Regions from separate parts of the Bacillus sp. XB1 genome, predicted to be linked through region 2. Evidence: riboswitches for the same ligand, from Rfam matches in the RefSeq annotation. Region 2 holds a riboswitch; the other holds the start of a gene.

Region 1 (4,414 bases), on a different contig from region 2:
ACAATTTTATCATGATTTTCTTATTCTTTCAAATGAATATACGAAATTTTTAAAATAATATGACAAAGGAATTATAATGATATATATAGAATATAAAACAGGTTAAAAGAAAAGAAGCTGAATGTAATTCGCTTCTTTATGGTGATAATGAAATATTTGCTTACAGCTGATAAATCTTAGGATGATCAAGTCATTAGTCATTTATTCTAAAATTCATCTTTTAGCAACGTTAAAAACCTGTGATTCCATATGTTCTCATAAAAATCAATTGTCTCTTTTGCGGACATAAAAGGATTATTCAACGTAGAGGTTGTTTTCTGTACCATAAAGTTTTCGTATCCTAGTCCGTGGGCAAACTTAATCGTAGCATCCATACAGTACTCTGTTTGGGCGCCACAAAATTCAATGCAATTTACAGATAATTGATCTAAAATTTCTTTTAAGTTTGTTTTATAAAATGAATTTGCATGTGTTTTTCTTACAAAAAAATCTTGTTCTTGAACATCTAAATCGGTATGAATAGCCCAAAGTTCTTTCTCGGGTACTAAATCATCATCACAATGTTGAACAAAAAGGATTGGTTTATTTAATTTTCTGTATGAATAAATTCTTTTATTTACTTTTGTTAGTAAGTTCTGTAAATCAAATAAATGCTCCTCGCTATAACATACGCCATTTTGTAAATCGATAACGATTAAAATATCTGAACAAATATCCATTATTTTCACCCCTTTTTATTTCTTAATATATCAATTAATCCATTATTTAGAAATAGATGATATACTTTTATTTTTTTATGGACTATAAGAAAAGAAGAAATTCAAATGAATATAACTAAAACGCAGAAAAAGAAGATATGAAAACCTAATCTCATATCTTCTTTTTCTCTATGCATTTACAGGTTCTTCTACATAAGAAAGGGCATTTTCAAAATCGGATATTAAATCGTTAACATTTTCAAGACCGACTGATAACCGAAGTAATGAATTAGAGATTCCTCTTTCATCACGAGCTTCTTGCGACAGTGCTGCATGTGACATTTTTGCTGGATAAGAAAGAATTGACTCTACAGCTCCTAAACTAACTGCAAAAACAGGTAATTTTACTTTTGATAAAAATTGGCGGAGTGCATCTTCTGACTGCAAAGTAAACGATAAGACCGCTCCAGCTGATGTTGCTTGAGATTGTTGAATATCAAATCCGAGATGTGTTTGTAATCCCGGATAATAGACATTTTGTACTTTAGCGTGCTCTTGTAAATAATGTGCGATTTTATTGGCATTTTTAGCTGAATGCTCGAGGCGTACGTGCAATGTTTTTAGACCGCGAAGTACGAGAGAACAATCTTGAGGTCCTAAAATAGCACCGAATGCATTTTGTAAAAATCCAAGCTTTTGAGCGAGTTCTGCATCTTTTACTACTGCTAATCCGGCAGTAACATCACTATGACCAGCAATAAATTTTGTAGCACTATGAAGAACGACATCAGCTCCAAGTTCAAGTGGTTTTTGGAATAGTGGTGTCAAAAATGTATTATCAACAAAAGTAAGAGCGCCAATAGATTTTGCGAGTTTAGAAACCTCGCGAATATCTGTCACTTTTAAAAGTGGGTTAGAAGGTGTTTCTACATAAAAGAGCCTTGTATTTGGTTTCATGTTTTGTTTTATTTCTTCTAAATTGGTCATATCAACAAATGTATGTGAAACACCGTAACGGGAGAGTACCTCAGTTATCACTCGGTAAGTGCCTCCGTACACATCTTCTGAAATGAGTACGTGATCACCTTGTGAAAGAAGGAGGAATGCAGTGGAAATCGCTGCAATGCCTGATGCAAAGGCGAATCCTTTTGTTCCGCCTTCTAATAAAGCAATGATATCTTCAAGAGCTTCACGAGTTGGATTTCCTGACCTGCTATAGTCATATTTTCCGAACGTATCTACATCAAACTGGTGAAAAGTTGATGTGTTATAAATAGGAACGTTCACAGCGCCTGTTTGCGAGTCATGTTTATATTGGTTGTGTAGTAAGAGTGTATCTATAGAATAGCTCATATTCTTACACCTTCTTTTACGAGTTTAATGGCTTGCTTTAAGTCTTGAATTAAATCGTTACTATTTTCAATGCCAACTGAGAATCGAAGAAGACGATTGCATACGCCGTTTGCTGTTCTAATTTCTTCAGGAATATCAGCATGTGTTTGCGTTGCTGGATAAGTCATTAAACTTTCTACACCACCAAGACTTTCGGCAAATGTAATTAAGGATAAAGATTGTAAGAATGGATTAATCCAAGCTTCATCTTTAAGGCGGAATGAAATCATGCCGCCTCTTCCTGGATAAAATACATCTGTCACCCCGTCTTCATCATTTAAATACGCAACAACTGCTTTCGCATTTTCTTCATGTTGTCTCATGCGAAGCGCTAACGTTTTCATACCGCGAATTAATAACCATGAGTCAAATGGGCTTAAAACTGCACCTGATGCATTATGATAATGAGCGATTTCCTCGCAAAGTTCCTTTCCTTTTGCAACGACAAGCCCGCTTAGTACATCGTTATGTCCCCCTAAATATTTCGTTGCGCTATGAAGTACAATGTCAGCACCTTCTGTTAATGGTTGCTGTATATAAGGTGTGTAGAATGTGTTGTCTACAATAAGAAGTAGTCCGTGCCTTTTCGCTACAGTTGCGACAGCAGCAATATCAGTAACTTGCATTAATGGATTAGTTGGAGTTTCTATGAAAATAGCCTTCGTTTCAGTTGTGATAGCTTGCTCAATTTGTTTAATAGACTGTGTATTTACGTATCTACATCGAACATTCCACTTTTTTTCATGCTCAGAAAATAATCGATACGTTCCCCCGTATAAATCTTCAGATACAATAAGTTCGTCTCCAGAGCGGAATAGAGAAAGGACGAGGAGAACAGCCGCCATCCCTGAACTACAGGCATAACCTTGTTCGCCATATTCTAAGTCTGCGATCGCCTGTTCTAAAAGACAGCGAGTTGGATTACCAGTTCGTGAATAGTCAAAGCCAGTAGATTTACCAATTCCTTCGTGGCGATAAGCGGTTGAGAAATAAACTGGTGGATTAACCGTTCCAGTTGTAGTTTCACTACGATTTCCGATTTGTGCTAGTTTTGTTTCGATTGTTGACATGTGAAAATTCCTCCTTTTTAAATTGAAACATTAAGTGAATATAAAATAAAAAAAGCCTTCTAAGAAGAAGGCTTTCGGTTTGAATAGAGTCTTCTTCTCATCTGTCAAATCTTTCACAATTTGCTGGAATTAGCACCTTATTAACAAAATGTTAATGGTTGCTGAGGCGTCACAGGGCCAGTCCCTCTACCTCTCTAGATAAGAATGTTCGTATGAAATTTTTATTATGTTTTTAACTTTACAATAAAAGATAATTGAATTGCAACTTTATTTTAAATAATTTTTATTTTTCCGCAAGTGTCATTGACTTTTAATTTTGTGCATGCTAAATTTATTAAAAAATTAACAAACATTGTTAAAAGGGGAACGCATTTCCTTTTAGCTACATAAATAAAATAATAAAGACAACTCTTATTGAGAGCGGTGGAGGGAAAGGCCCTGTGAAACCCGGCAACCTTCAAACGAAATGTTTGAAACGGTGCTAATACCTGCAAAACGAATGTTTTGCATAATAAGAGGAGGAACAATTATGTCCCCCTCTTCAAAGTGAAGAGGGGGTTTTTATATTGATAGAAATGAGGGAGATTCGTGAAATTACTAGATTTATTATCAAAAGGAATTGTAATAGGTGATGGTGCGGTTGGAACGTTATTGCATTCACATGGTTTGCAAAGTAGCTTTGAAGAATTGAACGTATCTGATCCAGATCTAATTATATCCATTCATAAACAATATGTAGCTGCTGGAGCAGATGTAATTCAAACGAATACGTATGGAGCAAATGAGGCGAAATTACGTATGTATGGTTTAGAAAATCAAGTTACAAAAATTAATAGAGCGGCAGTGAAATTGGCGAAAGCATCTGTGACAGATAAAAATGCAATTTTAGGAACAATTGGTGGTATGAAACATATCGGAGCTGTTACAACGACTGATATGGAAAGGGAGTTTATGTTACTTGAACAGGCGGGGGCTTTACTAGAAGAACAGGTTGATGGATTACTATTAGAAACTTTTTATGATGAATTTGAATTACTTCATGCTGTTAAAGTGTTGCGTAAGCAAACGAATATTCCGATTGTTGCGCAATTAGCGTTACATGAAGCAGGTACGACTCAAAATGGAAATGATGTCAATGAAATATTAAAGCAGTTTATAGATTACGGTGCAAATGTTGTTGGATTGAATTGTCAACTGGGGCCGCTTCATATGACGGAAGCTTTCAAAATGATATCGATTCCGCAAAATGGCTAT
Region 2 (4,414 bases):
ATTGTTAAAGGACCGTCTATTTATGGGATATGCATTGTCACAAGGATTAGTAACAGCGGCAATGTTTGCATACATTTCGGGCTCACCATTTGTGTTGCAGAACATATACGGAGCATCACCACAGCAATTTAGTTTATTCTTTGCGATTAATGGCATCGGTATTATTATTGCTAGTCAGGTAACGGGTCGTTTAGCGGGGAAAGTGAATGAGAAGACATTATTTGTTGCGGGTATTATTATCGCAGCTGTTGGTGGCCTATCTTTACTACTGACAATCGTACTAGGAATAGGTTTAATTGGTGTTTTATGTTCGTTATTCCTTGTCGTATCAAGTGTCGGGGTTGTATCAACAACTGGGTTCTCATTAGCGATGAGAAATCAGAAACAAGCTGCAGGAACAGCATCAGCTTTATTAGGTTTATTACAGTTTATTTCAGGAGCTCTTGTTGCTCCGCTAGTAGGTATCGGTGGAAGTAATACAGCATTACCGATGGGTATTGTTATTGCGCTTTGTGAAGTAGGAGCAGTGTTATGTTATCTATTTATGGCCAGAAGAAGTGAGAAACAGTTTGAACTGCAGCAAAAACAAAATCTAGAGGCTTAACAAAAAAGAACTGATTCAAAGGGAATGTTTGAATCAGTTCTTTTTTCATTTCTTTGAAATACCTCATACAGTTTTGTAAGGTGATGTAGTAAAGCATTGCAAAAGTTATTTGTATAAAGTGACGATACTGTGACAAACATGTTGGTATATATATTACGGTGTCGTCTTAAGTGTAAAAAGTAGGATGTTCTCGGTATAATAACAAGTGGAGATAAAAGAAACTATAATGAGTAATAGTTGTAGATAAAAGGAGAAGAAGAGATGAAGAAGGTTTTGGGTATTGCCGTAATGGGAGGAATGCTCCTTCTAGCAGGATGTAATGGAAATAAAGATACGAAAGAACCGAAAGAAAAGGTAGAGCAATCTACAGAACAAACAGAAGAGATGAAAGAATACCGTGCAGTACATGAAAAATACGATATGAAAATGAATAAAGAAATTAATAAAGCACTGCAGTTATTTGAAGTAGCAAAAGAAAAGGGCGGTAAGGAAATAACGACTGCTACATATAAAGAAGATGTGCAAAAGGTAACAACGAGCATGTTAGAAGATATTGATCATATACGTAAAGAAATTCGTGTTCCGAAGTCGAAAGAGCAAGAACATGAAGTATATGTTGGTTTCTTGAATGAATCGGAGCAAGCAATGAAAAAATTACAGAAGTTAGCTAAAGAAGAAGATTCATCGTTGATTCGTGATATAGAAATTAATTTTGCAACAGCATCGACATACTATAAACGTTTTCAAGCAGAAACGAAAAAATAACCTTGCCTGTGCAAGGTTATTTTTTCTTATTACCATCTCCGTCTTCATCTTCATCTTCATCCTCGGATACTAATACCTTCTGCTCTTCGTGAAATTCGGAAATAGTTTGCCCGGTAATATTATCGAAAGGAGTATAAAAAAGTAATACGTTTCTTTTTAATAAAGAGTTTATAGAAGCCGATGATGACAAGTATAACGATTGTTAAGGGTAATCCTATAGTAGCAAGAAGTAAGGGGTCCATCTTATAACTCCTTTAACATCATTTCTTTTTATTATAAGCTGAAAAATGTAATTTCGATAAATGGATTAAAAACTGATTTTTCTAAATATACCCAATTTGATTGACTTTTCATTTTTTCAGAATTATAATTCGAAATATACAATTTGAACCAAATAATAATATAGCAATTTACTTATCCAGAGAGGTAGAGGGACTGGCCCTATGACACCTCAGCAGCGGGTTCTGTAGTAGGAACACCGTGCTAATTCCAGCAAGCAAGTCTTGAAAGATAAGTGATGGGCCTTTGTTTATTAAGCCTTGATCTTATTTTTTAAGATCAAGGCTTTTTGTATTCTAAAAAGAGAAAAGGGAGTAATGGAAAAAGTACGTTCATAAAACTAAGTAAATATATGTGTTTAGGGGGTTATTGAAGTGTATGTAATTAAAAAATTATCAGTTATGGTGTTCACGCTATGGGTTATTACGACGGTGACATTTCTAATTATGCATATTATTCCGGGGGATCCATTTTCATCAGATGCAAAAATCTTTCCTGAAGAAGTGATCCAAAACATGAGAGCGAAGTATCACCTTGATGAACCGTTGTGGAATCAATATGTGGCTTATTTAGACGGTGTAGTTCATTTTGATTTTGGTGAATCTGTTCAATCAACCGGGCAAGGTGTATCAGAAATTATAACAACTGGCTTTGGTCCATCAGCAATTATTGGTCTACAAGCACTTGTTATTTCGTTGTTAGTCGGAATTGCTGCAGGTACATTTGCTGCTCTATATCATGGGAAAGTAATTGACTATAGTGTGAGTTTGCTCGCAATTCTAGGTATTTCTATTCCAAGTTTTATTTTAGCACCACTATTTATACAAGTATTCGCTATTCAATTCGAGCTTTTACCAGTAGCCTCTTGGGGAACATTCGAACATACAGTATTGCCATCCTTTGCGTTAGCGTTAGGGCCAATCGCAGTGATTACAAGGTTTGTTCGTTCTAATATGATCGAAGTACTGCAGAGTGATTATATTAAGTTAGCAAGAGCAAAAGGCATACCAATTAAGAAGATTATTATAAGACACGCTCTTCGAAATGCGATTGTTCCAGTACTTACATTTGTTGGACCGTTAATGGCTGGACTCTTAACGGGGACTTTCGTTATTGAAAAAATCTTTTCAATTCCTGGCCTAGGAAAATATTTTGTAGATAGTATTTTTAACCGAGACTATCCGGTGATTATGGGAACAACAATTTTCTATAGTGCATTATTAATTACTTGTATTTTCATTACAGATATTATTCACCGTATTGTTGATCCACGTATTCGTTCTATTACGTAAGGAGGGGGATGTTTAGATGGGGGCTTATGAAATTAATGACCAGTTATTAACAAATGAAGAGAAAAAAGAATTAACGATAAATAAAAATCAGCAAACGATTAGCAGAAAGAAAGAAGTGTTTCGTAAGTTTATATCGAATCCAATCGCAGTTTTAGGAACAGTGACGTTATTGCTAATTATTGTTTTCTCGCTTATTGGCGAAAGTTTAACTTCATTTACTGCGAGTGAACAAGTAAAAGAGGCAACAAATTTACCGCCGAGTAGTGAACATTGGTTTGGAACAGATGATCTAGGGAGAGATATTTGGGCACGTACTTGGGCTGGTGGGAAGATTTCACTAACAGTTGGATTAGTAGCAGCTGCCCTCGATATAGGGCTCGGTGTACTGATTGGTGGATTTAGTGGATATGTGAGAGGGCGTAATCGCCTTGGAACGTTAATTGATGAGTGGATTATAAGAGGAATTGAAGTATTATACGGCATCCCATATTTATTAATTGTTATTTTACTATTAATTGTTATGAAACCAGGTCTTTTCACCATTATTATCGCCCTTGCATTAACGGGATGGATTGGAATGGCTCGTCTCATTCGAGCACAAGTATTGTCTTTAAAACAACGAGAGTTTGTTATTGCAGCAGAGCGATTAGGTACATCACATATGAAAATTATATATGGGCATTTAATTCCGAATTTAACAGGGATTATTATCGTCAATTTATCATTTACAATTCCAGCAGCTATTTTTTCAGAATCATTTTTAAGCTTTATAGGACTTGGGGTACAATCACCAGCGGCAAGTTGGGGGACGATGACGAATGATGCACTCGGGACATTATTGAGCGGAGAATGGTGGCAGCTATTTTTCCCAGCAATCATGATTGCACTCATTATGTTCGCATTTAATGCAATTGGTGATGGTTTGCAAGATGCAATTGATCCAAAAATCGTCAAACGGAATCGAAAGGAGAAAAAACATGGGACAAATCTTATCTTTAGAAAACGTAACGTTAGCCGTTGAAAAAGAGGATAGTAAGCAAGCAATTGTGAAACATGTTTCCTTTTCTATTAACGAAGGTGAAATAGTTGCACTTGTAGGAGAAAGTGGTTCAGGAAAAAGTGTTACAGCACAATCCATTATCGGCTTGAATCAAGAATTAATTCATATCGATGATGGAAATGTATCTTTCCAATCAAAGGAATTAACGAATTTACAAGAATCAGAATGGAATCAAATTCGCGGAAAAGATATTTCCTTTATATTTCAAGATCCGCTTTCATCTTTAAACCCAACGATGAAGGTAGGCAAACAAATTACAGAAGTAATTTTGCAACATGGGAAAAAGTCGAAAAGAGAGGCAAAGGGAATTGCGATTAACTTGTTAACAGATTTAGGGATACATGAAGCAGAGAAACGCTTTGAACAGTACCCACATCAATTAAGCGGGGGGATGAGGCAACGTATTTGTTTAGC

Evidence for each region. Region 2 has a riboswitch for S-adenosylmethionine ahead of ACK1U5_RS26520 (ABC transporter permease). Riboswitches for the same ligand answer to the same signal wherever they lie in the genome.
Region 1: another riboswitch for S-adenosylmethionine. It lies ahead of metI (cystathionine gamma-synthase/O-acetylhomoserine thiolyase); the one in region 2 lies ahead of ACK1U5_RS26520 (ABC transporter permease).

The regions. Positions count from the first base shown of each region.
Region 1 is NZ_JBNRIL010000002.1:592,213-596,626, forward strand. It holds gene ACK1U5_RS18320 (cysteine hydrolase family protein) at 207-719, opposite strand; gene metC (cystathionine beta-lyase) at 888-2,051, opposite strand; gene metI (cystathionine gamma-synthase/O-acetylhomoserine thiolyase) at 2,048-3,160, opposite strand; SAM riboswitch class I at 3,255-3,365, opposite strand; SAM riboswitch class I at 3,569-3,678, shown strand; gene ACK1U5_RS18335 (bifunctional homocysteine S-methyltransferase/methylenetetrahydrofolate reductase) at 3,749-4,414, shown strand, end outside.
Region 2 is NZ_JBNRIL010000007.1:65,475-69,888, reverse strand. It holds gene ACK1U5_RS26535 (multidrug effflux MFS transporter) at 1-604, shown strand, start outside; gene ACK1U5_RS26530 (hypothetical protein) at 866-1,369, shown strand; partial or broken gene ACK1U5_RS26525 (DUF3951 domain-containing protein) at 1,386-1,611, opposite strand; SAM riboswitch class I at 1,781-1,886, shown strand; gene ACK1U5_RS26520 (ABC transporter permease) at 2,023-2,940, shown strand; gene ACK1U5_RS26515 (ABC transporter permease) at 2,957-3,961, shown strand; gene ACK1U5_RS26510 (ABC transporter ATP-binding protein) at 3,918-4,414, shown strand, end outside.